DNA from 4 places in the Janthinobacterium sp. SUN176 genome. Region 4 is predicted to be linked to each of the others. Evidence: predicted binding sites of a transcription regulator. Region 4 holds the regulator's gene; each other region holds the start of a gene.
The links. Region 4 encodes FNR, which switches genes on or off when oxygen is low (the NO sensors DNR and NnrR bind a similar motif). Its sites were predicted from a motif close to TTGATNNNNATCAA; they were not measured.
Positions count from the first base shown of each region.

Region 1: O3299_RS17875 (universal stress protein) is a predicted target of FNR. The motif match lies at 5,184-5,197, and genes of this name have one in related genera.
Region 2: O3299_RS24170 (universal stress protein) is a predicted target of FNR. The motif match lies at 5,682-5,695, and genes of this name have one in related genera.
Region 3: O3299_RS00635 (DUF3079 domain-containing protein) is a predicted target of FNR. The motif match lies at 4,115-4,128, and genes of this name have one in related genera.

Region 1 is NZ_JAPWIA010000001.1:3,956,352-3,964,389, reverse strand. Features, by position in the region: gene O3299_RS17895 (SMI1/KNR4 family protein) at 1-327, shown strand, start outside; gene O3299_RS17890 (hypothetical protein) at 311-679, shown strand; gene O3299_RS17885 (NADP-dependent malic enzyme) at 872-3,190, shown strand; gene O3299_RS17880 (hypothetical protein) at 3,244-4,113, opposite strand; gene O3299_RS17875 (universal stress protein) at 4,183-5,019, opposite strand; gene O3299_RS17870 (two-component system response regulator) at 5,332-6,345, opposite strand; gene O3299_RS17865 (MHYT domain-containing protein) at 6,342-8,038, opposite strand, start outside.
Region 2 is NZ_JAPWIA010000004.1:285,650-293,687, forward strand. Features, by position in the region: gene O3299_RS24135 (aminodeoxychorismate/anthranilate synthase component II) at 1-11, opposite strand, end outside; gene trpE (anthranilate synthase component I) at 13-1,509, opposite strand; gene O3299_RS24145 (phosphoglycolate phosphatase) at 1,779-2,483, opposite strand; gene rpe (ribulose-phosphate 3-epimerase) at 2,483-3,157, opposite strand; gene apaG (Co2+/Mg2+ efflux protein ApaG) at 3,322-3,696, shown strand; gene O3299_RS24160 (hypothetical protein) at 3,724-3,870, opposite strand; gene O3299_RS24165 (murein transglycosylase A) at 3,965-5,149, shown strand; gene O3299_RS24170 (universal stress protein) at 5,190-5,627, opposite strand; gene O3299_RS24175 (MFS transporter) at 5,765-7,084, opposite strand; gene O3299_RS24180 (enoyl-CoA hydratase) at 7,148-7,924, shown strand.
Region 3 is NZ_JAPWIA010000001.1:118,598-126,635, reverse strand. Features, by position in the region: gene O3299_RS00665 (tetratricopeptide repeat protein) at 1-235, opposite strand, end outside; gene O3299_RS00660 (hypothetical protein) at 401-1,060, shown strand; gene O3299_RS00655 (GNAT family N-acetyltransferase) at 1,112-1,588, shown strand; gene O3299_RS00650 (TetR/AcrR family transcriptional regulator) at 1,592-2,209, opposite strand; gene O3299_RS00645 (MFS transporter) at 2,446-3,591, shown strand; gene O3299_RS00640 (hypothetical protein) at 3,595-3,765, opposite strand; gene O3299_RS00635 (DUF3079 domain-containing protein) at 3,830-4,030, opposite strand; gene O3299_RS00630 (hypothetical protein) at 4,168-4,626, opposite strand; gene O3299_RS00625 (GNAT family N-acetyltransferase) at 4,656-5,063, opposite strand; gene O3299_RS00620 (GNAT family N-acetyltransferase) at 5,200-5,661, opposite strand; gene O3299_RS00615 (hypothetical protein) at 5,861-6,208, shown strand; gene O3299_RS00610 (GFA family protein) at 6,446-6,769, opposite strand; gene O3299_RS00605 (hypothetical protein) at 6,995-7,234, opposite strand; gene O3299_RS00595 (serine hydrolase) at 7,701-8,038, opposite strand, start outside.
Region 4 is NZ_JAPWIA010000002.1:63,239-71,276, reverse strand. Features, by position in the region: gene O3299_RS19635 (response regulator) at 1-958, opposite strand, end outside; gene fnr (fumarate/nitrate reduction transcriptional regulator Fnr) at 1,208-1,966, shown strand; gene O3299_RS19625 (FixH family protein) at 2,091-2,615, opposite strand; gene ccoG (cytochrome c oxidase accessory protein CcoG) at 2,718-4,100, opposite strand; gene ccoP (cytochrome-c oxidase, cbb3-type subunit III) at 4,103-5,023, opposite strand; gene O3299_RS19610 (cbb3-type cytochrome c oxidase subunit 3) at 5,016-5,219, opposite strand; gene ccoO (cytochrome-c oxidase, cbb3-type subunit II) at 5,221-5,835, opposite strand; gene ccoN (cytochrome-c oxidase, cbb3-type subunit I) at 5,851-7,278, opposite strand; gene O3299_RS19595 (DUF3274 domain-containing protein) at 7,525-8,038, shown strand, end outside.

The DNA of each region.
Region 1 (8,038 bases), on a different contig from region 4:
ATCCTCAAGGATGGGCAGGCGAACCAGCGCAGCATCGCCGACATCTACGGCCATTATCTGGACGACGATCCCGGCATCGTCGACGCCCGCATCGACGCCGGCATCAAGCAGGGCCAGCGCCTGTGTTTTTCGCATTGCATGAACAATGGCGGCTCGTCGCGGCTGTATATCGATTTCACGCCCACGGCGTCGGGCAATGTGGGGCAGGTGGTGCGCTTCCTGCACGATCCCGACAGCTACCTGGTCATCGCCGACAGCTTCGACTCGTATCTGCAGATGCTGATCGATGACGAGTATGCCTTCTTGACCGATGAAAATTTTGAATAACCGGGCCGCGCCGCCGTCCCTGCTGCCCGCCAACCGCCGCATCGTGCTGTCCGGCGAGGATGCGCTGCGCATCCTGCGCGAGATCGAATTCCTGCTGCAGTCGCTGCAGCACATCGGCCGCCATTATTATCCCGACGGCGACGATGACGGCGCCGATGCCCTGCGCCGCGCGCAGTATTGCGCGGAGACGACGCGCTTCATCGACGCGCAGCAAGCGACGACGCGCCTGGCGCTGATGCGCCGCATTTTGTCCGCGCCGTTCGACGGCACCCTGGGCGCGGACGACATGGACGATATCGAGCGCGCCGTCGCCGCGCTGCCGCTGTGGCGCGCCGCCGACATTCCATCATAAAAACTAATTGAAATCTAAAATTCGATAGTTTTTCCTGTTCAGGACGTTTGTGCCGCCGCACGGCCTTACAATGCTAGGTTATGCGTTTTCGTGATATCAGACTGTGGCTAGCGGAAAATACCTAGCTAATTGAAAGAATCGGTCTGATAAAATCCGGAACACCCGATCGACCAAACAGGAAGGCAGCACAGCATGGATTCGTCATCTGATAAAAAAGAAGAATTGCGTCAACAATTGCGCTTGGCCGCACTCGAGTATCACGAGTGCCCGCGCCCCGGCAAAATCAGCGTGACGCCGACCAAACAACTGACCAACCAGCGCGACCTGGCGCTGGCCTACTCGCCAGGCGTGGCCGCTCCCTGCGAAGAAATCGTCATCGATCCGGCGAATGCCTATAAATATACGGCGCGCGGCAACCTGGTGGCCGTCATCACCAACGGCACGGCCGTGCTGGGCCTGGGCAATATCGGTCCGCTGGCCGCCAAGCCGGTGATGGAAGGCAAGGGCGTGCTGTTCAAGAAGTTCGCCGGCATCGACGTCTTCGACATCGAAATCAACGAGATGGACCCGGACAAGCTGGTCGATATCATCGCTTCGCTGGAACCGACCTTCGGCGGCGTGAACCTGGAAGACATCAAGGCGCCCGAGTGCTTCTACATCGAGCGCCAGCTGCGCGACCGTATGAAGATTCCCGTCTTCCATGACGACCAGCACGGCACCGCCATCATCGTCGGCGCGGCCATCCTGAACGGCTTGAAAGCCGTCGGCAAGAAAATCGAGGATTGCAAGCTGGTCGTGTCGGGCGCGGGCGCTGCGGCGCTGGCCTGCCTGGACCTGATCGTCGACCTGGGCTTCCCCCTGAAAAACATCTACGTCACCGACCTGGCCGGCGTCGTCTACAAGGGCCGCACAGAACTGATGGACCCGGACAAGGAACGCTTCGCGCAAGACACGCCGCTGCGCACCCTGGCCGAGATCATCCCGGACGCCGACATCTTCCTCGGCGTCTCCGCTGGCGGCGTGCTGAAGCAAGACATGGTGCGGAAGATGGCGCCGAACCCGCTGATCCTGGCGCTGGCCAACCCGAATCCGGAAATCCTGCCGGAAGAAGTCAAGGCCGTGCGCAGCGACGCCATCATCGCCACGGGCCGTTCGGACTATCCGAACCAGGTCAACAACGTGCTGTGCTTCCCGTACATCTTCCGCGGCGCCCTCGATTGCGGCGCCACCACCATCACGCGCGAGATGGAAATCGCCGTCGTGCACGCGATCGCCGACCTGGCGCATGCCGAGCAGTCCGACATTGTGGCTACCACCTACGGCATCAGCAACCTGTCGTTCGGTCCTGAATACCTGATCCCGATGCCGTTCGATCCCCGTTTGCTGATCAAGATCGCGCCAGCGGTGGCCAAGGCGGCCGAGGATTCCGGCGTCGCCACGCGTCCGATCAAGGACTTGCAAGCGTACGCGGACAGCCTGCAGCAATTCGTCTACCGCAGCGGCACCTTCATGAAGCCGCTGTTCCTGATGGCCAAATCCACGCCGGCCGAACTCAAACGCATCGTCTACGCCGAAGGCGAAGAAGAGCGCGTGCTGCGCGCCGTGCAAGTGGTGGTCGATGAAAAACTGGCGCGTCCCATCCTGGTCGGCCGCCCACCGGTACTCGAAGCGCGCATCCAGAAGTTCGGCCTGCGCCTCAAGCAAGGCGTCGACTTCGACGTCATCAACCCGGACTTCGACGAGCGCTATCGCGATTACTGGAATACGTACTACGCCATGACGAGCCGCAAAGGCGTCACCGAGGAATACGCTAAACTGGAAATGCGCCGCCGTCACACCCTGATCGGTTCGATGATGATCCACAAGGGCGACGCCGACGGCATGATCTGCGGCACCTTCGGCACCACCCAGCTGCACCTGAAATACATCGACCAGGTGCTGGGCAAGCGCGCCGGCAGCAATGTCTACGCCGCCATGAACGTGCTGATCATGCCGGAACGCCAGCTGGTGATGGTCGACACGCACGTCAATGAAAACCCGGACGCCGACCAGTTGGCCGAGATCACCATCATGGCCGCCGAAGAGATGACCCGTTTCGGCCTGTCGCCGCGCGCGGCCCTGCTGTCGCACTCGAACTTCGGTTCCAGCGACAGCGCCTCGGCGCAAAAGATGCGCGCCGCGCTCGCCATCATCAAGGAACGCGCGCCGGACCTGGAAATCGACGGCGAAATGCACGGCGATACGGCCCTCGACAGCAAGCTGCGTCAAAAAATCATGCCGAATTCGGCACTGAAGAACGACGCCAACCTGCTCGTCATGCCGAACATCGAATCGGCCAACATCGCCTACAACCTGGTGAAGACGGCGGCCGGCAACGGCATCGCCGTCGGTCCGATCCTGCTCGGTTGCGCCAAGCCCGTGCACATCCTGACGCCATCGGCCACCGTGCGCCGCATCGTCAACATGACGGCCCTGTGCGTCGTCGACGCCGTGGCGCAGCGCAAAGCCTAAGGGTTTAGCTGCCGCCTGAAAGCCGCGCCATCCGCAAGGAGGCGCGGCTTTTTTTACATGGGCGACACGGGCAGGGCCGCGGCGGGCGGATGGCGGCGCAGGTAGTAATGGCGGTACAGCATGATCTCGCCCCATACCAGCAGCAGCGCCACCAGCGCGAACAGGCCCAGCGTGATCTTGAGCGAATTGAAATAGGCGCCGGCTTGCCGTTTGATGGCGTCGATGAAAATCATCGGCACTGACTTGTCGAGTTTGCTGAAGTCGGCATGGCGCGCCACGTCGGTGGTCAGGCGCACGGCCAGATCCGTGCCCAGCGCGGCCAGCTCGCCCGTCGCCTGGCCACGGAAGTTGGCGCCCTTGAGCGCTTCGCCGAGCAGGCCGACCCTGGCGATCAGCTGTTCCTGCAGCACCTGCGTCAGCAGCACGCTGCCGCGGCGCAGAATGAATTCATTGATCCAGCGCGCCTTGCTGCGTTCCCAGTAGCTGCCGGACGTGGGCTGGTAATACATGCCTTGCACGAACGGTTCGAGCAGGCTGCGCACGCTGATGGGCTGGCCCGGGGCGATCAGCTTGACCTGCTGTTCCAGGTAGACGCGCAGCGCCGGCATCTGCGCCTCGACCACGGGCTGCAAGTCGCGCTCGAGGGCCTGGTTGACCACGCGGTGCACGCTGTGCACGGCGCCAAACCCGGCACCGAGGAGCGGCAGCGCGAGCAGGATCAGTACATAGCTGAGCTTGGCGGCCACATGCCAGGCGCGGGGACGGCGCACCAGCAGGCATTTTCTGGCCAGCTGGTAGCAGATGCCGAGCGCCAGCACGAAGCCGGCCGCGCTGCACAGCAGCATCCACGGCAGGGCGGTCCACAGCAGTTCGCCGCCGAACGGCACCAGGCTATTGCCCCAATTGAGGAGTTGTTGGTTCATGTACATTGCTTTGATATGGATAAACAGGCAAGTATACCCATTGTGCAACGACATGGAGCGCGCTTGGTGTCAGTGCGCCATCAGCACCGGCAAGGTCATCTGGCGCAGCACGGTTTCCGTCACGCCGCCCAGCAGGATTTCGCGGAAGCGCGCGTGGCCGTAGCCGCCCATCACCAGCAGGTTCGCATGCACTTCGGCGGCCATGGCCAGCAGCGCCGCGCCGATGTCGCCCGTGGCGACGGCCGGGCGCACTTCCACGGGCACGCCATGGCGGCTCAGGTAGGCGGCGATGTCGGCGCCCGGATGGCGCGCCGGCTGCGCGTGGCCGACCGGCGGGTGCAGCAGGGCCAGCACCACCAGGCGCGCCGCGCGCAAGAGGGGCAGGGCGTGGCCGATGGCGCGCGTCGCTTCCATGCTGCCATCCCAGGCCACCACGACCGTGTTGTCCACCTGTGCGAACTGGCCGCTGCGCGGCACGATCAGCACGGGACGGGCCGCGTTCAGCATCACGTAGGGCACCAGGTCGCTCATGGCGCCGGGCAAGGCTTCGCCGGCGTCGTGCTGGCTCAGCACGGTCAGATCGCTGTAGCGGGCGCTGACGGCCATGCCGCCATCCTCATCGTCTTCGATCAGGCGGCGCTCGAGCGAGGCGGCGCCGGCCTGGCGCGCCAGCGTCTCGAACTGGTCCAGCGCCTGTTCCGCCTGCCCATGCAAGGCTGAAATCTGCGCCGCCACGGCGCCGCCGCGCATGCCGCGGTTGTTTTCCAGGGTAAAGCGCGACATGCCCGTCATGGCTGCGCCGATCAGGTGCGCCTGGTGCGCGTGCGCCAGCCGCGCCGCGATGGCGATGCGTTGCGGCGCATGGCGCGACAGGTCGGCGTGGACGAGGATGGATTTGTAAGCCATGTTGTCATTCGGTAGTCAGGATGGCAACAAGGCTAGAACGGCAACACGGGCAAGTCCAGCATTGCCGTGCTGGCCGGGGCTTTTCCTATGCTGGGCTTGATGTAAGTCAAAAAAAGAGAGGCCAGGGCCATCTGCAAGTGCGCAGCCAGGAAAGTGCAAGCTGTTTGATGTGCATCAAAATGCCCGCCCCAGCGCCAGCCATAATGGCATTGAACTCCTGGCCCCTCCAGTGGTCTGCATCGGCGCCGGCGCCATCTGTCCGGCACTTGCTTGTGTGACGCAACAACGCTGGCCGTGGCGGGAGTTCACTCTTCAAGCGGGCGCGTGGTGTTCCGCTTTCTCTGCCCAGCGCAGCCGGATGGCGTCGATGGCGGGCAATTCCCCGACAAACAGGTCGACCAGCCGCGCATCGAAATGGCTGCCTTGTTGCGCTTGCAGATAGCCCACGGCGTCCGACACCGACCACGCGCGCTTGTACGGGCGCACCGAGGTCAGCGCGTCGAAGACGTCGGCCACGGCGACGATGCGCCCCGCCAGCGGGATCGCTTCGCCTGCCAAGCCGTTCGGGTAACCGCTGCCATCCCATTTTTCATGGTGCGACACGGCGATGGCGCGCGCCAGCGCCAGCATGCCGCCTTCCGCATGTTCGCCGATGATGTCGCCGCCGATGCGCGCATGCGTCTGCATGATGCTCCATTCGTCCGCGTCGAGCTTGCCCGGCTTTTGCAGGATGCGGTCGGGGATGCCGATCTTGCCCACGTCGTGCATGGGCGCCGCGTGCAGCAGGTCGTCCGCGGCGGCCTCGTCCATGCCGGCGGCCACGCCCAGCAGGCGTGCGTAATGGCTCATGCGGATCACGTGCAAGCCTGTTTCATTGTCCTTGTATTCGGCCGCCAGGCCCAGGCGCTGGACGATCTGCAGCCGCGTTTCCTTCAATTCATCGATGCGCACCAGCGACAGGTGCGTGCGCACGCGGGCGCGCACGATGGCGGGGCTGAGCGGCTTGGTGATGTAATCGACGGCGCCCGCCTCAAAACCGCTCAGTTCGTCGCGCATGTCGTTCAGGGCCGTGACGAAAATGACGGGAATGGCGGCCGTCAGCGGCGCGGCCTTCAGCTGGCGGCAGGCGTCGTGGCCGCTCATGCCGGGCATCATCACGTCGAGCAGGATCAGGGCCGGGCGCTCCTGCTGCGCCAGTGCCAGCGCCCGCGTGCCATCCTTGGCGAACAGCAGCGCATAGTCGTTCTGCAAGATCTGGCGCAGCAATTGCAAATTGGCCGCCTCATCGTCGACGATGAGAATCACGGGCCTGGCTGGTGCATTCATGGGGACTCCGGGGCGTAGGTGTGCAGCAAGTCGTGCAGCAGCGACTGTGCTTGGGGAAAATCAAAGTCGTCGATGGCATGCAGCAGCGGCGTCAGCTCGTCCGCTTGCGCGCCCATGGCGTGCTGCAACTGGGCTTGCGCCGCGTCATCGAGTTCGCCGCGCCGCAAGGCGCTTAACAGGGCAGTGGCCGCTTGCCGGACGGCAGGTGCGTCGATGGCCGCCGCCGTTGCCGCCGGCAAGACAGGCGGCGCCAGCCGGGCGATGGCGGCCGTTGCCGCCGGCCATTGCGTCAGCAGGGCGCCCAGGATTTCGTCGAGCTGCTGCGCCGTGGCGGGAGCAGCACCGGGACCGGCGCAGCATTGCTCCAGCGCCGCCAGGCTGGCGGCCAGTTGCTCCAGTCCCAGGTTGGCGGCCACGCCGCGCAGTTGGTGGCTGTGCGACAAGAGCGCCGCGTGGTCGCGCGCTTCGATGGCGGCCAGCAGGGCGGGCGGCAGGCGCGGATGCTCGCGTCCGAAACGGGCCAGCGCCGCGCGGTAGGCGCTGTCGTTGCCGGCCCAGCGCTGCAGGGCGCCCGCATGGTGCAGCACCCGTCCGCCAGCGGGCGGCGGTGCGAGGCTATCGTCGGCCGGGTCCGCCGCCAGGCCCAGCACGCGCGCGATTTCCAGCGCCAGCGCCTGCCATTCGACGGGCTTGGTGGCAAAACCGTCCATGCCGGCCGCCCGCGCCGCCTTGCGGTGCGCCTCGAGCACGCTGGCCGTCATGGCGATCACGGGCACGCGCGGGCGTCCGTCGCGCAGGGCGGCGGCACGGATGGCTTGCGTGGCGGCCAGGCCATCCATGTGCGGCATTTGCAAGTCCAGCAGCAGCACGTCGAAGTCATCCTGCTGCGCCAGTTGCAAGGCTTGCGCGCCATCGCCGGCCGTGACCACCGTGTGGCCACGCTTGCCCAGCAGTAAGCTCAGCAGTTCCAGGTTTTGCGGCACGTCGTCGGCGGCCAGCACGCGCAGGGGCGGCAGACGCACGCTGCGCCGTTCGCTGGCGGGCAGCGCCGCCTGGCGCGCCGGCAGCAAGGGCAGCATGACGTGGAACACGCTACCGTGCGGCAAGGCGGCATCGGCCCAGATGCGCCCCTGCATCAGGGTCACCAGCTGCCGGCTGATGGTGGTGCCCAGGCCCGTGCCGCCGAAGCGCCGCGTGGTCGAGGCGTCCGCTTGCACGAACGGGTCAAAAATGGCGTCGCGCCGTTCCGCGGGGATGCCGATGCCGCTGTCCTGCACCAGCAGGTGCAGCTGGCCATCGTCGCGGCGCGCCGCCAGGCTGACGACGCCGCCGGGCGTGAACTTGATGGCGTTGTCGAGCAGGTTGCCCAGCACTTGCCGCATGCGCAATTCGTCGCCATGCAGCAGGGCCGGCAGTTGCGGGTCGTACTGCACCTCCATGCGCAAACCCTTGGCGCGCGCATGGATGCCATACGTGGACGCCAGTTCGTCGACCAGCGCCAGCAGGCTGTAGTCGCGCAATTCCAGCGCCACGGCGCCCTTGTCCAGCTTGGCAGTATCGAGCACTTCGTTGAGCAGGCGCAACAGCGAGCGGCCGGACTGGCGTACGGTATCGAGGTGGCGCCGCTGCTCGGGCGCCAGCGGCGAGTCGAGCAGCACATCGGTAAAACCGAGGATGGAATTCATCGGCGTGC
Region 2 (8,038 bases), on a different contig from region 4:
ATCAGCAGCATCTTAAAACCCTCCATCCAGGCCATCTTGCACTTGTTCGGCGGCGCGCAGTACGGCGCGCGCCTTGTTTTCCGTTTCCTGCCATTCCATTTCGGGGATGGAGTCGGCCACGATGCCGGCCGCGGCCTGCACGTACAGCATGCCGTCCTTGACCACGCCCGTGCGGATGGCGATCGCCACATCCATTTCGCCGCCAAACGACAGGTAGCCGCAGGCGCCGCCGTAGATGCCGCGCTTGGTGATTTCCAGTTCGTCGATCACTTCCATGGCGCGCACTTTCGGCGCGCCCGTCAGGGTGCCGGCGGGGAAGGTCGCGCGCAGCACGTCCAGGTTCGACAGGCCATCCTTCAGCTTGCCTTCCACGTTCGAGACGATGTGCTGCACGTGCGAGTATTTTTCGATGACCATGCGGTCGGTGACTTGCACGCTGCCCGTCTCGGCGATGCGGCCGATGTCGTTGCGCGCCAGGTCGATCAGCATCACGTGCTCGGCGATCTCTTTCGGGTCGGCCAGCAGTTCGGCCGACAATTCGGCGTCGCGCTCTGGCGTGGCGCCGCGCGGACGGGTGCCGGCGATCGGGCGCAAGGTGACTTTCTTGCCGCCGTCCGCCGTCTTTTCGTTGCGCACCAGAATTTCCGGCGAGGCGCCGATGATCTGCATGTCACCGAAATTATAGAAGTACATATACGGCGACGGGTTGAGCGAACGCAAGGCGCGGTACAGTGTCAGCGGCGAATCGACGTAAGGTTTGCGGATGCGCTGGCCGATCTGCACCTGCATCAGGTCACCCGCCATCACGTATTCATGTGCCTTGGCGACGGCCTTCAGGTAATCTTCCTTGGAAAAGTCGCGGATGGTTTCCGTGCGCACGGAAGCGCTGGTGACGGGCGCATCGACACCGCGGCGCAGCATCATGCGCAAGTCCTTCAGGCGCTGCTGTGCTTTCGAAAACGATTCGGGCTGCGTCGTGTCGGCGTAGACGATCAGGTAGAGCTTGCCGGACAGGTTGTCGATGACGGCCAGTTCTTCCGTCACCATCAGCTGGATGTCGGGCAGCTTCAAGTCATCTTTCGGCGCGCCGCCGGCGAGTTTTTTCTCGATGTGGCGCACGGTGTCGTAGCCGAAGTAGCCGGCCAGGCCGCCGCAGAAGCGCGGCATGCCGGGGCGCAGGGCCACCTTGAAGCGCGATTGGAATTGTTCGATGAAGTCGAGCGGATTGCCTTCGTGTTCTTCGATCACGCTGCCGTTCTTGACGATTTCGGTGCGTTTGCCATAGCTGCGCAACACGCTCGTGGCGGGCAAGCCGATGAAGGAATAGCGGCCGAAGCGTTCGCCGCCGACGACGGATTCGAGCAGGAAGGTGTTCTTGCCGCCTTGTTGGGACTGTGCCAGTTTCAGGTACAGGGTGAGCGGGGTTTCCAGGTCGGCGAACGCTTCCGCGATCAGGGGGATGCGGTTGTAGCCTTGCTGGGCCAGCGATTTGAATTCGAGTTCGGTCATGTTTCTCTCCATGCCGTCAGGGTATGAGTGTGCATAGTGCACAAACCCTGCGGTGGGTTATCAAAAAACTTGCCGGGACACGCAACGTGCGCAACATGCGCAAACGACGTGTGTACAACCGGCAGCAATCGTAACGGCTCGGCCCTTAAGCCTGCCAGGATTGCCAGCGTCGCCAAAGCCAGGCCTCAATCGAGCCGGTTTGGGTGACATTGTGTTTTTTGATGAGAAACGTGTTCACGATATGGTGTTGGGTTTGGTCAGTATGCCGGTTAGTTTTGCATGCCAATAAAACGGGCTGCTTCGAGCAGTGTCTTTACTATACCATCGGAATCGGTATCGTGTATAGAGTGTCCGTGATTGTAGCCATACGGTACCGTCAGTACGGGGCAAGCCGCAGCCCTGGCCGCTTGCGCGTCATTCGAGGAGTCGCCGATGGCCACCACTTTGGATGGCGGCAGGTCGAAGTCCGCGCACACTTGCAGCAGCGGCATGGGGTGCGGTTTTTTCTGCGGCAGCGAATCGCCGCCATAGACGATCTCGAAATACTGGTCCAGGTTTTTCAGTTTCAGCAGGGGCAGGGCGAAGGCGATCGGCTTGTTGGTGACGCAGGCCAGGCGCAGGCCCGCCGCCTTCATCGCCGACAATCCCGCTTCGACCTCCGGATACAGGGTGCTGAACTGGCCGTTGATGGCCAGGTAGTGACGCTGGTAGCCCTCCATCGCCTGCTCGAAACGCTGTTCCACGCCGGCGTCATCGAAGTCGAGCGCCAGCACGGTGCGGATCAAGTTTTCCGAACCCTTGCCCACCATCAACTTGATGGCGTCGGCGCTGATGGGTGCCAGGTCCAGTTCGGCGCGCATGCCATTGATGGCGACATGAAAATCGGGCACGGTGTCGAGCATCGTGCCATCGAGGTCGATAATGGCGGCGCGCACGCCAGCCAGTACGTGGTCTTTCACCCTGCCCGCTTGCATCAGTTGCCCACCGTTTTGGCCAGCTCGGCGCGCATGGCGTCGATGACTGCCTTGTAGTCCGGCTTGCCGAAGATGGCCGAGCCGGCGACAAAGGTGTCGGCGCCGGCGGCGGCAGCGGCGGCGATGTTGTCGATCTTGATGCCGCCATCGACTTCCAGCATGATGTCACGGCCCGATTCGTCGATCATGCGGCGCGCTTCGGCGATTTTCTTCAGCGCTTGCGGAATGAAGGACTGGCCGCCGAAGCCCGGGTTGACGGACATGATCAGGATGATGTCGATCTTGTCCATCACGTGTTCCAGGTAGTGCAGCGGCGTGCCCGGGTTGAAAACCAGGCCCGATTTGCAGCCATTGTCGCGGATCAACTGCAAGGAACGGTCGACGTGATCCGACGCTTCCGGGTGAAAGGTGATGATGTTCGCGCCAGCCTTGGCGAAATCCGGGATAATGCGATCGACAGGCTTGACCATCAGATGCACATCGATGGGTACTTGCACGTGCGGGCGAATCGCTTCGCACACCAGCGGGCCGATGGTCAGGTTCGGCACGTAATGGTTATCCATCACGTCGAAGTGGATGATGTCGGCGCCGGCGGTAACGACGTTGCGCACTTCCTCGCCCAGGCGGGCAAAGTCGGCGGACAGGATGCTGGGAGCGATACGGAATGTTGTCATGGTGAAGTAGCCAAAGGATAGAAAATGCGATTTGCGCTATTTTACGCCTGACGCCGTTACCATGCCTCATGAAGTACGGTGAAACACAGAATACGCATCGCGCGATGGCCAATGCGTCGCGCGCGACACACAATATGACTGGCAATGTCTGAAGAGGAATGACGATGGCGACTTATGAATTTACGGTAACGGTCAAAACGCAATATCTGCCCGATCAATCGGCACCGGACCAGGGGCGGCACGTGTTCAGCTACACGATCCGCGTCGTCAACACGGGCACGGCTGGCGCGCAACTGATTTCGCGCCACTGGGTCATCACGGATGCTAACAACAAGGTGGAAGAGGTGCGCGGCCTGGGCGCCGTCGGCCACCAGCCTCTGTTGCAGCCGGGCGAGCAGTTCGAATACACGAGCGGCACCATGCTGGGCACGCCGCAGGGCTCGATGCACGGCGAATACTTCTGCGTGGCCGAAGACGGCCATCAGTTCGAAGCGCCGATTCCCGAGTTCGTGCTGTCGGTGCCGCGTACCCTGCATTAAGGAAACGCCGGGGGGGGGGCTTGCCCCTTATTTCAGTTTTTCGGTGGCGTTCTGTTCTTCACTGAGCTGCTTGCGTGCCGGCGGTGCGGGCTTTTTGCCCGAATACATGGTCCACCAGACTATAAATGCCAGCAAGAAGAACGCCACCAGCGCCTCTATCATCAAGATCCACATACGCATCCCTATGTTATTTACCCGCAGCCCATTTACCAGCCGTCTGTTTACACGCGGTAGTCTACCCGTTTCAATCGGCGCCGTCGCGCTTGTCTTGTCCGCCTGCACCACGCCGCCCGTCGCGCCGCCCGCTGCTTCCAGCGGCAAGGCGCCCGCCATTGCGCCGACCGTCGTCAAGCCTGTGCCTGCCAAGCCGGCCGATGCCAAGGATGCCACGGACGTGGCGGCGCCCACGTTCGTGCCCGCCAAGTTTGCTGCCTTGCCAGGCTGGGCCCGTGACGACATGCGTGCCGCCTGGCCCGCCTTCATGGCATCGTGCGGCGTGCTGGTGAAACGGCCGGACTGGAAGGAATCGTGCACGATTGCGCGCCAGGTCAATGCCGACAGCGACAAGGCCATCCGCCTGTTTTTCGAGACCTTCTTTGTGCCAAATCAAGTCGTCACCGCCGATGGCGCCAATACTGGACTGGTGACCGGTTATTACGAGCCATTGCTGCACGGCGCGCGCAAGCGTGGCGGCCCATACCAGACACCGCTGTACAAGGTGCCTGACGATCTGGTCTCGGTGGACTTGTCCGGCGTGTATCCGGAACTGAAAAACATGCGCTTGCGGGGCAAGCTGGTCGGCAAGAAGGTGATACCGTACGCAACCCGCGCCGACATCGAGCGCGCCACGTCCGTCACGGGCAAGGAATTGCTGTGGGTGGATGACGAAGTCGAGGCGTTCTTCCTGCAAGTGCAGGGTTCCGGGCGCGTGCAGCTGACCGATACGCAGGAAACCGTGCGCGTGGCGTATGCGGATCAAAACGGCCATCCGTACAAATCGATCGGCCGCTACCTGGTCGACAAGGGCGAGCTGACCATGAGCCAGGCGTCCGCGCAAGGCATCAAGGCGTGGATCGCCGGCCATCCCACGCGCAAGGATGAATTGTTCAACGCCAACCCGAGCTATGTCTTCTTCAAGGAAGAGCGCTTGCCCGATCCGAAAGTGGGGCCGAAGGGCGCGCTGGGCGTGCCGCTGACGCCGCAGCGCTCGGTGGCCATCGATTCGCGCTTCCTGCCGCTGGGCGCGCCCGTATTCTTGTCCACCACGCAAGCCAATAGCGAGATCCCCATGCAGCGCCTGGTGATGGCGCAGGATACGGGCGGCGCCATTCGCGGGCCGATCCGTGTCGATTATTTCTTTGGCTTTGGCGCGGAAGCGGCCGAGAATGCGGGCCGCATGAAACAGAGCGGCGCCGTGTGGGTGTTGTTGCCGAAGCAGGCGCCGGCGCGCTGAGTTTCTCGCGGCGCCGGGCGGGGATTGCGCTAGCGCAAGGTTAGCGCAGGACCATGACGGGTAAATGGGTGTGGGCCAGCACTTTTTGCGTTTCGCTGCCCACGAACAACTTGTTCAAGCCCTTGCGGCCATGCGAGGCCATCAGGATGATGTCGCAATGGTAGGTTTGCGCCGCATTGACGATTTCATCGTGCGGGCTCGGCGACACGGCCACCACGCCTTCGAAAGACACGCCGGCAGCGCTTGCCGCTGCGCCGATCTTGTCGATGGCGCGTTGCGACGCTTCCTGCATCTGCTGTTCATACAGGCTGGCGTCGAGCACGATGCCGCCGTCGGCCATCGGCGAGAACGGGAAGGGCTGCACCACGCTGATGGCGACCAGCTTGGCTTTGTTCAGTTGGGCGAAGGCGAGGGCGGTCTCGGCGGCTTTGTCGGACAACGGCGAGCCGTCGGTGGGAAATAAGATGGTGTTAAACATAGCGTGCTCCTCAAGTGATGTAAGACAGCTTATGGATTTACATCAATTAAAACCTTGATATAAATCAAACCTCACAGGCTTTGGCGTGAATAGTGTCGCCAAGGCAATCTTTTAGCAGTGTATGCCCGTTCATCGCTTCAGGTGCGCACGCTACGCAGCGGCGTGCCCCACACCATGGCCACCGTCAACAGGATGCTGCCGGCCGCGATGCAAGCGAGACCATTGCGCACGCCAAAGTGTTCCGCGATCCAGCCGGCGGCCAGCGCGCCCAGCGGCGCCGTCGCCACCGTCAGGAAGCGCATGGTCGACGTCATGCGGCCCAGCATGGGATCGGGCGTCACCTTCTGGCGCAGGCCCAGGTAGGGAATAAAGAACAGCATCACGCCGCAATCGAAAAAGAACATCAATATGGCATACGCCACGGCGCTGGCGGCCGCGCTGCCGAACAGTGCTGCCGGAATCGTTGGCGTCAGGGCAAAGCACACGGAGGTGGATGCCAGGCCGATCAGGATGGTGCGGCCGGCGCCGTAGCGCTTCGTCAATGGCTTGACGATGAAGGCGCTGAGCAAGACGCCGGCGCCGCCCAGCATCTGCGTCATGCCCAGCACGCCAGGGTTCATGCCCAGGTCGCGCGTGGCGAACAGCACCGTCAAGGCCATGCTGGCGTAAAACAGGAAGTGCCAGATGCCGGCGCCCCAGGCCAGCGCGCGCAGCAGCGGTTCGCGCCACACGAACAGCAAGCCGTCGGCGATGTCGCGCAAGGCGTGCTTGTCGGATGGCGCCGGCCGTGGATCGCGCACGCTCATGGCGCGCAAATTGAAGACGGAAATCAGATAACCGCACGCCGTGCACAGGATGGCGACGGGCGCGGACAAGACCTGCACCAGCACGCCGGCCAGGCCGGGACCGATCAGGCGCGACGCCGATTCGGTGGCGGCAAATTTCGACTGCGCATCGATCAAGCCATCGCGGCCCACGAGGAAAGTCAGAAACACCTGCTCGGCACCGCCGCCCACGACGAAGCCCGTGCCGATGATGAACCCTACTATATATAACCACGGCATCGACAGCACGCCGCACCAGTAAGCCACTGCCACGCTGGCCAGGGCCAGGCCGGACATGCTTTCGCTGAACAGCATGATCGGGTGCTTGCTGCGCCGGTCCAGCAGCACGCCGACGGGCAAGCCGAACAGGGCGAACGGCAGCGCCTGCAAGGCAACCAGCACGCCCATCTGTTCCGGCGTCGCATGCAATAACAGTACCGCACACAGGGGCAGGGCCAGCGAGGTGATCTGGGCGCCGAAGCAATTGAGGCCGTTGCTGAACCACAGGCGGCGGAAATTGACGCTGGCGGCGCTGCCGTCGCCGCGCAGGTAATGGGTGCAGTACTGGAAGAGGGAGGAGAAAATATCTTGCTCGATATGAAAATGATCAGGCTCACAATAATAGCAGCGCACCTGCCGCGCCGCTGCCGTTAGCCGCTACAATCGTTGTCACCGTGTTCATCCAGAGGAGACTATATGCAATACGAAGACTTGATCATCGATATCCAGGACAAAGTGGCGGTCATCCGCCTGAATCGCCCGAAGGCCTTGAATGCCTTGAACGACAACATGATGAATGAGCTGGGCGACGCCTTGCTGAAGTTCGACGCGGATGACAATATCGGCTGCATCGTGCTCACTGGCAACGAAAAAGCGTTTGCCGCCGGCGCCGATATCGCCGCCATGGCCGATTACACCTACCCGGACACCTTTACCCAGGGCTACATCAGCCGCAACTGGGAACATATCTTGCGCGTGCGCAAACCTGTGGTGGGTGCGGTGGCCGGCTATGCGCTCGGTGGCGGTTGCGAACTGGCCATGATGTGCGATTTCCTGATCGCCGCCGACAGCGCCAAATTTGGCCAGCCGGAAATCAAGGTCGGCGTCACGCCGGGCGCGGGCGGCACGCAGCGTTTGCCGCGCGCCATCGGCAAGGCCAAGGCCATGGATCTGCTGTTGACGGCGCGCACCATCGATGCCGCCGAGGCGGAACGCATCGGCCTGGTATCGCGCGTCGTGCCGGCCGATAAATTGCTGGAAGAAACGCTGGCCGCCGCAAAGACCATTGCCGCCATGCCGACCTCGGTTGCCATGATGATCAAGGATTGCGTCAACCGGGCGTTTGAAACGACGTTGACCGATGGTATCGCCTACGAGCGCCGCTTGTTCCAGGCCGCCTTCGGTACGCCTGCACAAAAAGAAGGCATGCACGCTTTCTTGGAAAAGCGCTTGCCAAACTTCGACGGTCTTTGATATGATTCGCCTCCCCGATAAGACGCACTGGTTTGCGGCACAAAAGGGACAGCCTTCCGAGGCTGGGTAGTAAAAAAGAAGGTTGACGAAATGGCCGAAACGCTTCATACTCTT
Region 3 (8,038 bases), on a different contig from region 4:
GATTCGCCAGCGACGGCGGGAAACCCGCTTGCGCGGCCGCCGTGAACAATTCCACCGCTTTCGGCAAATCCTGCGTCACGCCATGGCCCTGGTAATACAGGCTGGCCAATAAATGCTGGCCGGCCGGATCGCCCGTGCGCGCCGCCGCATCGAATTGCTTGAAGGCCTCGGCATAATGACCGTCGTTATAAGCGAGAATGCCCGCTTCATTCAAAGATTCAGGAGAGGGGCTCATAAAGATTCCTTATTCGGGGATTTTTTGGCATTGTACACAGCACTGTTCCGCGCAGAATGCACGATAGGAAATCGTGTGGCGCATTGCCGGATTCATGCAGTATGATCATTCTCCGCCTGATGTAATCCACGCATTGTGCACTCGTGCCAGCCCATAAATATCGCCATGAAACTGATCGCTCTGCTTTTATCCCTGATTTCCACCTCGGTCTATGCTGGCACCTTGCATCTGGATAAAGCCGCGACAGGCAAAGTGCGGCAAGCCGCCGATATCCGCTATGCGAATCACGATGAAAAACAGACGTATCGGCTGAAAATCGGAAAGCAGTGGATGAATGGCAGTTGCAGCAGCAGCGGCACGGGCAATTTGCACGCGCTGCTGCTGGACATGAATTTCGACGGCCATGCCGACCTGTGGGTCACCGGATACACGGATAGCCAGGGACGCATCCGCTGTTCCGATGTATGGTTATGGGATGCGCCAGCGCAGCAATACCGTTTCAATCAACCCTTGTCAGCCATTCCGAATCTGAACATCAACATGGCCGAGCAAAGAATCGAAGGGGGCATACCCAATTGCGGCTGCGCGGCGCAATGCTTTTATGAAGACAGCTATGCGTGGCAAGCCAGCAAATTAATTACCATCGCCCGGCGCGAACAGGATTGCGAACGCTATCGGGAATACCGCTTGAATGACAAAAACGATTTGATTATCGTCAAGGATGAAATCATCGATAGCGGCAATCCCGGCCAGCAGGCAATCGAGAATACGAAAATCTTTGACTGGCAACGCCATGCGCAAACCATGCGCAAATCCTGGGAATGAGGTTTATCCAACCTCATTGCCGCCACAGACACGACACCAGCGAGTAATGACATGACGACACATCCAGCTTCCATTACCTTCCATCCCGCCAAGGCGGAAGACACCCCGGCCTTTATCGACTTACGGGGCAGGACGCGGCAAAACGCCGTGTCCGCGGAACGCCTGGCGGAAGTGGGCATCACGGCCGATACCTGGGCGGAAATGATGCATTCGGGCAGCCTGCCTGGCCACGTCTGCCATCATGACGGCCAGCTGGCCGGCTACTGCTTTGGCGAGCGCGACACGGGCGAAATCATCGTCCTGGCGTTGCTGCCGGAATTCGAGGGGCTCGGCATCGGCAAGACCTTGCTGGAACTGGTGATGACGGAACTGCGCGCGCACGGTCATCAACGACTGTTCCTCGGCTGCTCCGACGACCCCGCTTCGCGTTCGTACGGCTTTTACCGCTACCTGGGCTGGACCTCGACGGGCGAGACGGACAAATATGGCGACGACGTGCTGGAGTTTCGCTTTGCGGCCCAGGCCTAGCGTCTAGCCTGGCACGCGGCTGGCATCCCACACGCGCAGCATCTGCGTGATGGCGCCATCCAGCACGGCGTAGCCCACGCCATCGCGGGTCTGGATAGCCACGCCCGACAGAAAGCTGTCGAAGACGGACGCCAGCGCCACGGCATCCATATCACCAGGCAATTCGCCGCTGGCCATGCCCCGCTCGACGCAGCGCACGAAGCCGGCACGCGTGCGGGCGCGCGATTGCGTGAGGGGCGCGGCCACGGCCGCATGCTCGGCCGTCGGCGCGCTCATGCAGCCGAGCGCCACCATGCAGCCGGGCGGGTGTCCCGCATCGGACTGCATGCTGGCCGACTGGCGCAAGGCCAGCTCGATGGCCGCGCGCGGCGCCAGGCCATCGTCCCACAGGCATTCCGTCACGCGTGCAAACGTGTCCAGATAGCATTGCGCCGCTTCGCGGAACAGCGCTTCCTTCGAGCCGAACGCCGCATAAAAGCTGGGCGCGGAAATGCCGCCGCCCAGGCTCGCCTTGAGCTGGCTCAAGGACGTCGATTCATATCCCTGTTGCCAGAATAAAAACATGGCCTGCTCGACCGCCGCCTGCCGGTCGAACGTGCGCGGCCGTCCCATTTGCGCCATCCTTCGCTCCTCCTCATTTACTTACATACTACTCGATACAGAAGTCATTGACAACGCGGTGCGCCATCGCCTATATTTATACCGATCGATACATATGTACCGCAACGACGGTCAGGGGCACTCCTGCGCCTGATTACTTGACAAGGATGTTTGCCGTGAATCACGCTACGCTCACTACCGGAGCCAGCCCTGCGCTGGCCGACCGCCTCCCCGTCGCCGGCCTGCTGGCCCTGGCCATGACGGGTTTTATCTGCATCGTCACGGAAACCTTGCCCGCCGGCTTGTTGCCGCAGATCAGTACAGGACTCGGCATCAGCGCCGCGCTGGCCGGACAAATGGTCACGGCCTATGCCCTCGGTTCCCTGCTGGCAGCCATTCCGCTCACCATCGCCACGCGCGGCTGGCGCCGCCGCAACGTGCTGTTGCTGACCATCATCGGCTTTCTCGTGTTCAATACCGTCACGGCGCTGTCGTCCCACTACTGGCTGACCCTGGCGGCCCGCTTCTTTGCCGGCATGGCGGCCGGACTGGCGTGGAGCTTGCTGGCCAGCTACGCGCGGCGCATGGTGGCGCCGCATCAGCAAGGCCGCGCCCTGGCGCTGGCCATGGTGGGCGCACCGGTCGCCCTGTCCCTGGGCGTGCCGCTGGGCACCCTGCTCGGCTCCCTGGTGGGCTGGCGCGCCGCATTCTGGATCATTTCCGCCCTGACATTGATCCTGATCGCCTGGGTGCTGGCGAAGGTGCCGGACCACCCGGGCCAGTCCGTCCATGAACGCCTGCCCCTGCGCCGCGTCTTCACGACGCCGGGCGTGCGCCCCGTGCTCGCTGTCGTCATCGCCTGGATGCTGGCGCACAACATTCTCTATACCTACATCGCCCCGTTCGTGGCGCCGGCCGGATTGACGGAGCGGGTCGACCTGGTCCTGCTCGTCTTCGGCGCCGCCGCCATGGCCGGCATCTGGATCACGGGCAAGCTGGTCGAGCGCCACCTGCGCGCCGCCGTGCTGGCCAGCCTGGCCGTGTTCGGCGCCACGGCCCTCGTGCTGGGCATCGCGTCACAGTTTCCCATTGTCATTTACCTGGGCATGGCCGTCTGGGGCTTGTCCTTTGGCGGCGCGGCAACGCTGTTGCAGACGGCGCTGGCCGACACGGCCGGCAGCGGCGCCGACGTGGCCTTGTCGATGAATGTGGTGGCGTGGAATGGGGCCATCGCGGCAGCGGGCGTGGCAGGCGGCGCCTTGCTGGAAACCTGGGGCGCGGGCGCCTTCCCATGGGCCATGGTCAGCTTGCTGGTGCTGGCCTTTGCCATCGCCTGGTCGGCCCGCGCGCATGGTTTCCGGCCGGGACGGCGCAGCGGCGGCGCGCCCGTGGCCGGGCATTGAGCATCAGGGAGCCGCAGGGACACTCATGATGCGGGGCACGTGTCCCGTCTGCGCGAGGAAACGGACCAGGGTGGCATGCGGCAGCGCCACCGTGGCCGTGTTGCGCAGCGGGTGCTCGACAAACTGGACATCGCCGGCGCTGCTTGCCAGCCAGCGGGACAGGGTTTCTTGCATGGAGACTCCTCAGCGCGGACGCGATGAAGAGATTGTAGCGGCGCGCCGCGTGCTGCGCTTGCCGTCAGGGCTGGTTCTCGTCCTTGTCGGCCTTGTCGGCCGCCGCCAGCCCCCAGTCATTCCAGCCTTCGCCAAACAATTCGATCGGATGCTGCGTGCGTTCGGAACCATTGCCGCAGCGCATGGCATCCGGCGGACAATACTTGTCGCAGCCCCAGCAGATGCGTTCGGGGTTCTTGGGATTCAAGGGGAAAGGCTTGGCCATGGGAGGCGATCGTGGTCCGTTGAGGGTTCCTTGTCGACTCTAGACCTGGCGCGGGGGGAGGTCAAACCAATTTCAGCTAGAAACTTGTCCAATATCAAGCTTGTGCAGATCGTGGAGCAGCGGCATGGCGCCGTCCCCTACTCTTTATCTTTTCTGACGGATATGGCCACTTCCAGCACGATACGCGCCACATTGACACCGCCGTCGGCGGCCGGCTGTGCCTTCAGCTCATCTTGCGCGTAGACCATCGTCACCATCGCGCCAGGCACGAACAGCCTGATGTCTTGCTTGTGGTTTATGTAGATGCTTTCGTCCACTGTCGAGCCATCCGCCAGGCGCAAGGTGAAGCTGTTGACCTGATCGCCACGGCGGCTGTCCTGGCCCGCGAAATAGGTGCGTTCGATGATGCCCGTCACGGTTTGCGTCGGGAGGCGCTGGGCCTCGATGCTTTCCCACCAGGCTACGGAAGCGAACAAGCCATGCCTGCCTTTCAGGCCCATGTGGGGCCTGGCACTGTCGAGGGTGAGGGCCTGGGTTTTGGCGACGCGGCCGGGATCTTTTGCCAGGGCTCCAGCGAGGGTATAGACGGGTTTCATCAGCTGCGGGAATTGTTAAAAACAGTCGCTCAATGTTTGCGCCGGATGACGTAAGCGTTCCCGGCAGGCTCGAAACCGAGCGTCGGATAGTAGGACATGGCGTCCGGGGCGGAGAGCAGTATCAAAGACACGTCGTCGCCGATGATGGCCTGGGTGCGCTTGACAAGTTCCTTGCCGATACCCAGGCCCTGGTACCGCTGATCGACGGCCAGGTCCGACAGATAGCAGCAATACGCATAATCGGTCAGCGAGCGGGCCAGTCCCACCAGCTCATTATCCACCCAGGCCGACAGCGAGAGGCAAGGCGCGGCGAACATGCGCGCGATTCTCGGGAGATTGGCGGTCGGGCGCTTGATGCCGGATTGATCGAAGACACGGACGACATCGAGCGGATCGAGGGGGAAGTTATGGCGATATTCGACAGTGCTGTTTTTCATGGATTCAAAAGTGGAAAGTGATCGCGCATGGGAATAGCTTGTTTCTGCAAACTTTACTCAGATTCGCATATGCATTGAATAGTATGCCAGTTGCGGGAGAGAAAGGCTGTTCCCGTCCCCACCGCGCCTGTGACGCTCATTCCGATGTCCGGAACTTCAAAAAGCGTTGGCCTTCATACTCCACCTCGCGATCAAATAGGAAGCCGATTCTTGCCAGCCCCTTGACGCGAGTGCGGCTGGGCGGCAGCAGGATGCTGACCGGGCCAATGCCCAGTTCCAGCCGGCGGTGCATGAAATGGCGCGCCAGCGCCGGCCCATGTCCCCAGAACCCGGGGAGCAATACCAGTGCCAGGTCTGCTTCGTCCCCTTCCTTCTGAAAACCGCCCCAGCCGGCAAACGCGCCATCCACCCGGATAGCCCATGGTCCATAGCCATTCGCTTGCCACTGCGCGTCCTTGCCTTTCGCCCATTCCGCAATAGCGCCATCCGTCCAACGTTCGGTGGCCAGTGGCATATGGCGGATGACGTCCGGGTGATTCAACAGAAGGAGCCATTCTTCGTGGGGAATATCGGAAAACGGGTGAAAAGTAAAAGCCATGTGCGTTCAGTCAGTTGAATGAAAAGCTGATGAACTTATCATCGTGTCACGAAAAGTACGTACTCGCCAACGGAGAACAAAAACGGCGGATCCGGGATTGCAGACTGTAGAATGCAAAACCTTTCATATCTCTATCTGATATCGAACAGACTTGGCAAGGACTGTAAATATGTTGGCACCGTTACGTTTGAATAGATGCATGTACGCTTCCTTGGTCGTCGCCGTTTTTCTTATTGCTGGCGTCTCATCGGCACTCGCGGCCACGCTTGACGAAGACCGGACACGCGGCGACATCCATGGCTTGTTTGAAATCAGGGAGGCCGCAGTACAGTTCATTGCAGCAGAAAACTCCAAAAAGGGAACAAGTTGGCAAGTCCTGGAGCCGAACCGGAAGATTCTGGTGACGAAATGCGCGGCAGCTTTGCGTGTGAAATGGGTTCCGCAAAGCCACGGCCTGTCTGGGCCGAATGTTGCCGTGAGTTGCGCCAAGACCGTCAATCCCGCGATACAGCATAAATGGGAAGTGTTCGTGCCAGTTAGCCGTTAAAGGGGGCATCGCGCATAAATGATCGCTTGGCAAGCCAAGGTCGAATGGGCGCGAGGGCCAGTTCCGCCATTGGCGCATGGACAAAGGCGTTGGACGTCGTCGATGCCGGCTCAATTGAAACGCAAGCCACGAAATAGATATCAAGGCAACAGGGCCATGGGCAAATAAAAGCAATCCTCCCGCACCGGACCTGACAACATGCGATAAAAAAGCCAGTCAAATGACTGGCTTTTCTTATTATGTCGGACTTTCCTGAAACTGTTTTGCACTATCACAAATCTCATACCATGCAGGCTTGGAGCCAACATGCACATGGAATTGTATTCTTGCCTCAGGGTCATCATCCAGGCAATTGACTGAGATGGGAAATGAATCATTCTCTGAGCCAATTTCCCCTAAAGAAGTTCCGCATTTTTTGCAAAAAGTTCTTGCATATGTAAACGGAGGTTCCGGCTCATAGCGTTGAATGAATTCCCGTCCCGCCAGCAAGGTGAATGAATTTTTATCAACGAAGGCCAAGGCGCTCGCTCCGGCCTTCCGACAACGGGAACAGTGGCACATGCCCATCATGCCCGGGGGGGATGTCAATTCAAACTTTACCGAGCCACAGCAGCAACTGCCTTTGATCATGAGGAGTCCTTTTTGAAAGTTGACACTGTATTTTTACACAGTATTTCCAAACAGACAAGGTACACATGATTCAGAAAGCTCCGTGCACGCACGGGGCTGCCGCGCAGCGGGGAATTGCTGCCGCATCACAGGATACCGGCAGACTATTCTTGGCCATCAGGGCCAGATCATCTCCAGACCGACCATCTTGACGACGAAAAAGGTGACGAGCCCCAGGCCCAGGAGCGTGAGCACGAAGAGTGCGGCCACCTTGCCGCCCGCGCGCAGCACCGCGCGCGCCTCCTGCTCTTTCCCCTTCTTCCCTTGATCGTAATGCCACTTGATGGCGAAGAACATGCCCGTGCAAAGCACGAGAGCCTTGAACGTAACGAAGACTATAGGGGTCCAATCCATCATTTTGAGTATTTCCAGGTTTTATTACTTGACACTGTCTATCGTGAGGAGCACTTCCCCAAAACGCTGCTTCCGCAACTACGGTTCAAACCATCCCCCAGGGCATCCTGCGTGACTCTTTCATTATAGCCAGCTATGAAATATCAAGAGCACCGAGCGCCGTGATTTGCCGAATGCGGATGAGCGAGGTGAAAACGTCAGCGACGGCCATGCAAGGATGGTGTTGCTGCAGGTTCTGACACATACTACTTTAAAACAATATCCATACATTGAGACAAAATGTCCCAGTTGCAAACCATACAAGATTGAAACCTGACCATCTGCTTGCCGCGCCTGGCCGGGAATAAAGGGCCGCGTTTGTTGCGGGTTGCGGAGGCGTTGCAGGCGGCGGTGGCGGAAGGACCGCTGACACCGGGTGACCGCCTGCCTCTGCAGCGCCGGTTGGCGGCACGTGTGCGTCCCCCTCGAATTACTCGGGAAAACCATTGCCAACTGCAATAGTCGCCGCCTTCACCGCAATCATTTCGGCCCCCGGGAGGCCCCTGTCAGCATTGGTCAGCACCGCCACATACAGCTGTTTCTCGGGCAGACGCAAAGCATAGGTGGAAAAGCCGGGAATGCCGCCGCCATGTGACTGCATTGGCATGCCGCGCATCTTGCGCACGCTCCATCCGTAGCCATAGGGAACACTTTTGCCGTCGGCCAGGACATGGGCGGTAAACGCTTTCTGCTGGCTGGAAGGCTTAAGCAGTGTGCCGGCGCTGACGGCGGCATCCCAGCGCGCCAGGTCGTCCACTGTGGACACGA
Region 4 (8,038 bases):
GGGTGTCGCGCAGGCGCACCAGCGGCGACAGCAGGCGCACGGTGACCCAGCCCAGCACGAAGGCGGCCAGCAGCGAGGCGAGGATGCTCCACAGCACCAGCCGGTACAGCACGCCATCGAACGGTTCGAAGGCATCTTCGACGGGGAGCGAGGCGGCCAGCAGCCAGTTCACGGATTTCAGGCGCTTGAAGCTGTTGACGGCCGTGATGCCGCGGCTGTTGGTGCTGACCATGCTGCCTTCGCCATCTTCCTTCAGCAGCCGGGTGGTCGTCAGGTTGGCGTTCGGCTGGCGCGGTTGCAGCAGCCGGCTGGTATCGGGATGCAGCACGTAGCGCGGCACGGCGCCGCGCGTGAGGATGAAGTAATAGCCGCTCTTGCCGATCTTTTCCGAGCGCAGGCGGCCCAGCAGGTTGTCCTTGTACAGGCGCAGCACGCCGATCACGACGCCGGCCACCTGGCCATCGGCGGCCAGCACGGGCGCCACCATCTGCACGATGGGCATGCCGCTCGACTTGCCCAGCATCGGTTCGGTGATCATGGGCTGGCGCGTGCGCAGGACGGTCTGGAAATACTCGCGCTCGGCGACGTTGATGCCGGCGCGCCCCGCTACTTCCGGCATGTCGGCCACGACGGCGCCATGCGCGTCGAGCACCAGCACGTCATCGAACAGCACCAGCATCGAGCGGCGCGAATAGTATTCGCGCAATTGGGCGGGCCGGGCGATCAATTCCGGCGGCTGCTGCCTGGCCGTCAGGGTGACGATCTGCAGCAGCATGCCCAGCTTGTCGTCGAGTTCGGCGGCGGTGCGGCTGATCAGGGACGATTGCTGGCTCAGCAGTACTCGGGTGAAGTCGTCGCGCATGTGCTGCACCTGGATCATGGTGACCAGCGCGATCATGGCGATCGAGGTCAGGCTGGTGGCCAGCGCGACTTTTGCTTTAATGCCGAGAGGCTTCATGATTTCCTTTTCAGTACCGGGCGGCACAGGCGGCAGATAATGCTGTCAGGAATTTTCCTATCAATGCCCCAGCTTGGCAAGCGCCGCCGCGCAAATTGCCCGCCCCGTACGGGCTTTTGACGATGTTGCCATATAATTAAAGGCTGGACGTCGTTTATTCGCCGAATTTACGGTGAAATTGGCATACGGCAACCCTGTATGCGGCTGTATGCAGTAAACTTGTTGTTGCATTTTCTAAAAGGTACCGACATGACTGAAGCGCTACTCACTCCAACCTTGCCCACCGTGAACGTGGAGGCGTTGCGTGCGCGATGCTCGACCTGCAGCATGCATCAATTGTGCCTGCCGATGGGCCTCGATGTGGGCGACATGGACAGGCTGGATCAGATCATCGGCCGCCGCCGCAAGATCGTGCGCGGCGCCTCGCTGTTCCGTATCGGCGACTCGTTCCAGAACCTGTATGCGATCCGCCTGGGGCATTTCAAGACGTACCAGATCAATCCGGGCGGCGAAGAGCAGGTGACGGGCTTCCAGATGGCGGGTGAACTGCTGGGCATGGACGCCATCAGCGCCGACCGCCACCACTGTAATGCGGTGGCGCTGGAAGACAGCGAAGTGTGTGAAATCCCGTTTTCCAGCCTGGAACAATTGCTGGGCAACATGCCGACCCTGCTGCGCCATTTCCACCGCATGATGAGCCAGGAAATCACGCGCGAGCAAAGCGTCATGTTGCTTTTGGGTAACATGCAGGCGACGCAGCGCTTTGCCGCCTTCATCGTCAACCTGGCGTCGCGCTATGAAGCGCGCGGCTATTCGGGCAGCAATTTCCAGCTGCGCATGTCGCGCGAGGAAATCGGCAACTACCTGGGCCTGACCATCGAGAGCGTCAGCCGCCTGCTGTCGAAGTTCAAGAAGGAAGGCTGGCTGCGCGTCTCGAACCGGGAAATTGAAATCCTGCAGCCGGCCAAGCTGAAAGCCATTACGGCCGGCACGGACGTCTGCAAGTAACAGCACCGTCAAAACCTGCTGCGCGTCGCGCTTTGCGGCTTGCGATGCTCGCTGTGCTATAGCACAGCTGCGCTTCTCAACCACAAATCACTGCCGCTCGCTACGGTTTTCCCGGCGCTGTACGTTATAGCTCTTCATCCGCATGCAGCGCGATGCTGCGCTGCAGGGGCCAGGTCCAGATGCCGGACAGGCGCCACTCGCGTTTGTCGTTTTCCACCAGCACTTGCCAGCGGCTGCGCTCGAGCATCGGCAGCGCTACGGAAAAATTGCCGGCTGCGTCGGGCTGCACCAGCACCTTGATATCCTTTTCCGGCAGGGTCGCATGCGCCAGGTGCAGCTGCAAAGGCGCTTGATAGGCCTTGCCGAAGCTGTGCACGGAACCGGTCAGGCGCGCTGCAGCGACGTCATACGACAGGCGCGTATCCATCGCCAGGTCGCTGGCGATCGTGTCGCGCTTCAAATCCTGGTTGATCGCCTTGCCCTGCTTGTAATAATCGCCCACCACCAGCGCATCGGGCTGCGTAAACGCGATATAGCCCATGAAGCTGCCGACGACCACGGACAGGCCGGGGCCGATCATCAGCAGCCATGGCCAGCGATGCTTGTACCACGGTGCAACGGGTGCTTGCAGTTTCAGACTGTCGGACATGATATTTCTCCTGTTTAATCAGCCAGTCCCCGCATGGGGACCGGCCTTCCTGCAACTTCGTGGCGGCGGCGAGGGCACCCGGTCCCCGTCCGCCTTTCCTTGTTAACGCGGCACGATGAATACCGCGCTTTCACGCACATGCAGCGATGGGTCGTCCAGCGATTGCAATTCGATCGCAATCTTGTTCGAGCCCTTCTCTCCCACGCCGTGCGGCACGCGCAGGCGGATCGGCCAACCCAGCGTTTCCGTCGGCTGCAAGGTCACTTCTTCGCGCGTCAGCAAGGTCAGGCCCGGCAAGCCGGAAGCGCTGATTTTGAAATGCTGGCTTTGCTCCGACGTGTTCATGATCTGCAGGCGGTAGACGTTTTCGATCATGCCGTCTTCCACTTCGCGTCCCATGGAACCGCGGTCGCGGATCACGTCCATTTTCAGAGGCGTGCGCAGGGCCAGCGAAGTACACACGGCGATGATGATCAGGGCCAGGATGGAAGTGTAGATCAAGACGCGCGGGCGCATGGCGCGCTGGCGTATCTGCTTCGAATTGAAGTTGTTTTCCATCGCATGGTCGGTACTGTAGCGTACCAGTCCCCGTGGCCGGTCGACTTTGTCCATCACGCTGTTGCAGGCATCGACGCAAGCGGCGCAACCGATGCATTCATACTGCAGGCCGTTACGGATATCGATGCCGGTCGGACACACCTGCACGCACAGGGTACAGTCGATGCAATCGCCCAGCTTGTCGTTGTTGCCGGCCTTCTTGCTCATGGCGCCACGTGGTTCACCGCGCTTGGCATCGTAGGTGATGATCAGGGTGTCCTGGTCGAACATGGCGCTCTGGAAGCGCGCGTAGGGGCACATGTATTTGCACACCTGCTCGCGCAGCCAGCCCGCGTTGCCGTAGGTTGCCAGACTGTAGAACAAGACCCAGAACCATTCCCAGGGACCGAAGTTCAGCGTGGTCACCGACTGCGCCAGTTCCTTGATCGGCGTGAAGTAGCCGACAAAGGTAAAGCCCGTCCACAGGGCGATGGCGCCCCATACCAGGTGCTTGGCCGTCTTCTTGAACGCCTTGCGCACGGAGGGGCCCTGCTTGTCGAGGGCCATGCGCGCGCTGCGCGTGCCCTCGATGCGGCGTTCGACCCACAGGAAAATTTCCGTGTATACCGTTTGCGGGCAAGAGAACCCGCACCACACCCGCCCGGCAATGGCCGTGACGAGGAACAACAAATACGCACAGATGATCAGCAGGGCCGCCAGATAGATGAAATCCTGGGGCCACAGCACGACGCCGAAAATGTAGAACTTGCGCGTGGTCAAATCGAACAGCAGGGCTTGCCTGCCATTCCAGGTCAACCACGGCAAGCCGTAGAACGCCAGCTGGGTAAGCCATACGCATACCCATCGCCAGGTAGCGTAGCGTCCTTTGGCCTCGCGAGGGTAGATTTGCTCGCGGGCCGCATACATCTTGATGACTTGAGGTTCCATTTTTACTTTGCGGGTGCCTGCGGATTCGACAGGCTCCAGACATACGCCGACAGCACGTGTACCTTGGATTCGCCGAGGAAATCGCTGAAGGCCGGCATGGTGTTGCTGCGTCCCTTGCGTACGGTTTCCATGATGGTGTCGGCGCTGCCGCCGTACAGCCAGGTCTTGTCCGTCAGGTTTGGCGCGCCCAGCATCTGGTTACCCTTGGCATCGGCGCCATGACAGGCCATGCAGGCGCCGAACTTGGCCTTGCCCAGCACGGACTTGACGGGATCCGAGGTCGAGCCGGACAGGCTCAGCACATAATGGGCCACGTTCTCGACATCCTTTTCGGAGCCCAGGGCGGCGCCCATCGGTGGCATTTGCCCATTGCGGCCGTGCATGATGGTGGTCTTGATGATGTCGGGTTCGCCGCCATACAGCCAGTCCTTGTCGGTCAGGTTGGGGAAGCCCTTGTTGCCGCGCGCATCCGAACCGTGGCATTGCGCGCAGTAGGTCAGGAACAGGCGCTGGCCGATGGCTTGCGCCTGCGGATCGGCGGCCACCGTCTTCAAGTCCTGGCTCAGGTACTTGTTGAACAAGGGACCGTAGTCGGCTTCCGCCTTCTTCAGCTCTTCCTCGTACTGGCCCGTCGATTTCCAGCCCAGGCTGCCGGCATAGTTGCCCAGGCCCGGATACAGGAACAGGTACGCCAGGGAGAAGACGATGGTGATGTAGAACAACCACATCCACCAGCGCGGCATCGGCGTATTGAGTTCCTTCAAGTCCTCGTCCCAGACGTGGCCCGTGGTGCCGTCGGCGGGGGCGCCGGCCGGCACTTTCACTTTCGACTGCGAGTACAGCAGCACGCCGCAGCCGATGATGCCCAGCAGGGACAGCACGATGACGTAGATATTCCAGAAGCCGTTGGTAAAGTCAGCCATGGTTATGCTCCTTCGCCAGGGTCGTCTCGGCCTCGGCCGGATAGTCGAGCGCGTCGTCGGCGAACGGCAGGCGTGCCGCCGCGTCGAAGTCGCTGTTGCTGCGGCTGAACGTCCACCACAGGATGCCCACGAACGTCGTAAAGGAAACCACCGTCATGACGCTGCTGGCGCTGTCAAACAGGTTTTCGATTGCCATGCTAATTCCTTGTTTTGATTAATGTACCGAGGCCTTGCAGATAGGCGACCAGGGCGTCTTCTTCCGTCTTGTCCTGCAGCTGCGCGGGGCCGGCGGCGATCTCTTCGTCGCTGTACGGCTGGCCCAGGCGTTTCAGGGCGCGCATCTTCGGCATGATGTCGTCAGGCACCAGCTTGGTCTTCGCCAGCCAGGGGTAGGACGGCATGTTCGACTCGGGCACCACGTCGCGCGGGTTGTTCAAGTGCGTGCGGTGCCATTCGTCGCTGTAGCGCGCGCCCACGCGGGCCAGGTCGGGCCCCGTGCGCTTGGAACCCCACTGGAACGGACGGTCGTAGACGAATTCGCCGGCAACCGAATAGTGGCCATAGCGTTCCGTTTCCGCGCGCAGCGGACGCACCATCTGCGAGTGGCAGTTGTAGCAGCCTTCGCGCACGTAGATGTCGCGGCCCGCCAGGCGCAGCGGCGAGTACGGTTTCAGGCCGGCGACGGGTTCCGTCGTGCTCTTCTGGAAGAACAGGGGAACGATCTCGACGGCGCCGCCGATGCTGATCACCACCGTGACCAGGGCGATCAGCAGCCAGGGGTTTCTTTCAATCCATGCATGTGAAAATTTCATTTGCTTTCGCTCCTATCAGGCGTGCGCCGCGTTCAGTTCCGGAATGCGGGCGACGGGGAGTTTGCTGCCGCGCAGCGTCATCCAGGTGTTGTAGCCCATGATGCACATACCCGACAGGTACAGCAGGCCACCGGCCACGCGCACCACGTAGTACGGATACGTCGCTTTCACGCTCTCGACAAAGGTGTAGGTCAGGGTGCCGTCCGGATTGACCGCGCGCCACATCAGGCCCTGCATCACGCCGGCGATCCACATTGCGGCGATGTACAGCACGATGCCGATGGTGGCCACCCAGAAGTGCACGTCGACCAGGCGCGTGCTGTGCATCTGCGTGCGGCCCGCCAGGCGCGGCAGCAGGTAGTAGATCGAACCCATGGTGATGAAGCCCACCCAGCCCAGGGCGCCCGCATGCACGTGGGCAACGGTCCAGTCGGTGTAGTGCGACAGCGAGTTGATGGTCTTGATCGACATCATCGGACCTTCGAAGGTGGCGATGCCGTAGAACGACAGCGAAACGATCATGAATTTCAGGATCGGGTCGGTGCGCAGCTTGTGCCAGGCGCCCGACAGGGTCATGATGCCGTTGATCATGCCGCCCCAGCTTGGTGCCAGGAGGACCAGCGAGAAGACCATGCCGATCGATTGCGTCCAGTCAGGCAATGCCGTGTAGTGCAGGTGATGCGGACCCGCCCACATGTAGGTGAAGATCAGCGCCCAGAAGTGGACGATCGACAGACGGTACGAGTACACGGGGCGCTCGGCCTGTTTCGGGATGAAGTAGTAGACCATGCCCAGGTAGCCGGCGGTCAGGATGAAACCCACCGCGTTATGGCCGTACCACCACTGGATCATGGCGTCCTGCACGCCCGCATACGCGGAATACGACTTGGTGAACGAGGCTGGCATGACGGCGCCATTGACCACGTGCAGAATCGTCACGGCCAGGATGTAGGCGCCGAAGAACCAGTTGGCCACGTAGATGTGCTTGACCTTGCGCTTGATCAAGGTGCCGAAGAAAACGATGGCGTAGGCGATCCAGACGACGGCGATGAGGATGGCGATAGGCCATTCCAGTTCCGCGTATTCCTTGCCGCGTGTCATGCCCAAGGGCAGGGTGACGACGGCGCACAGGATCACCGCTTGCCAGCCCCAGAACGTGAAGGCGGCCAGTTTGTCGGAAAACAGGCGCACCTGGCAGGTGCGTTGGACAACGTAGTACGAAGTAGCGAACAGGCCGCAGATGCCGAAGGCGAAAATCACCGCATTCGTGTGCAGCGGACGCAAGCGTCCGTATGTCAGCCATGGTATGTCGAGGTTCAGGGCAGGCCAGGCCAGCTGAGCGGCGATGATAACGCCAACCAGCATGCCGATGATGCCCCATACCACAGTAGCGACCGCGAATTGCTTCACGATCTTGTAGTTATAGTTCAGCGATTGATCCACAAAGACTCTCCCTGGAATTACTATTTATGATGGTGGCCAGAGAGTAAGTGTTTGACCGGGAAAAAACTTTGATGTGGATCAAAATTCCCCGGATGAAATAAGCGTAGCGAAGTGGCATCGAAATAAAGTGATATTTCGATCAAAAAAGCCATGCAAGATCCCTGCAACAGCTGGCTTGACATGGCGTAAAACGTGCGTGGAGGCAATGGCTTAGAGTGGCTTGTCCAGACACGTCCAAAGCCCACCATGGAAGAGCCGAAATGCCGCGATCCGTTTGATGCCCAGGTGGACCTGGTCGTGGGCAAGGCCGAGGGCACGACCCTGTTCGATCACAGCAAGCTCGCCTGCCTGCTGCAGGCGCCGTCGCCGGGCATCGTCGTCTTCGTGCATGGCGTCAATTCCGATGGCGAGTGGTACGGCGCGGCTGAAGACGGCCTGTGCAAGGGCCTGAACACGCGCATGCAGCGCTGCGACGAGCACATGGCGCATGCCACGGCGCAGGGCGGGCAACTGACGCCGGTGCGCTACCGTAGCGAACTGAGCGATGACGGCTATGTCGATCCCGACTACACGGCCAGCACCTTCGTCGCGCCGCAAGCGCATTTCTCTCCCGTGATCCAGTTCCGATGGGGCTACAAGGCCAGCGACACCGAATTGCAGAAATATGGCGATTCCGTCTTCCTGAACGAACACGCTTACTGGGGCGGCGGCCCGTTCGCCAATGGCTGCTCCTCGCTGCCGGACCTGTGGGGCGAGGGCT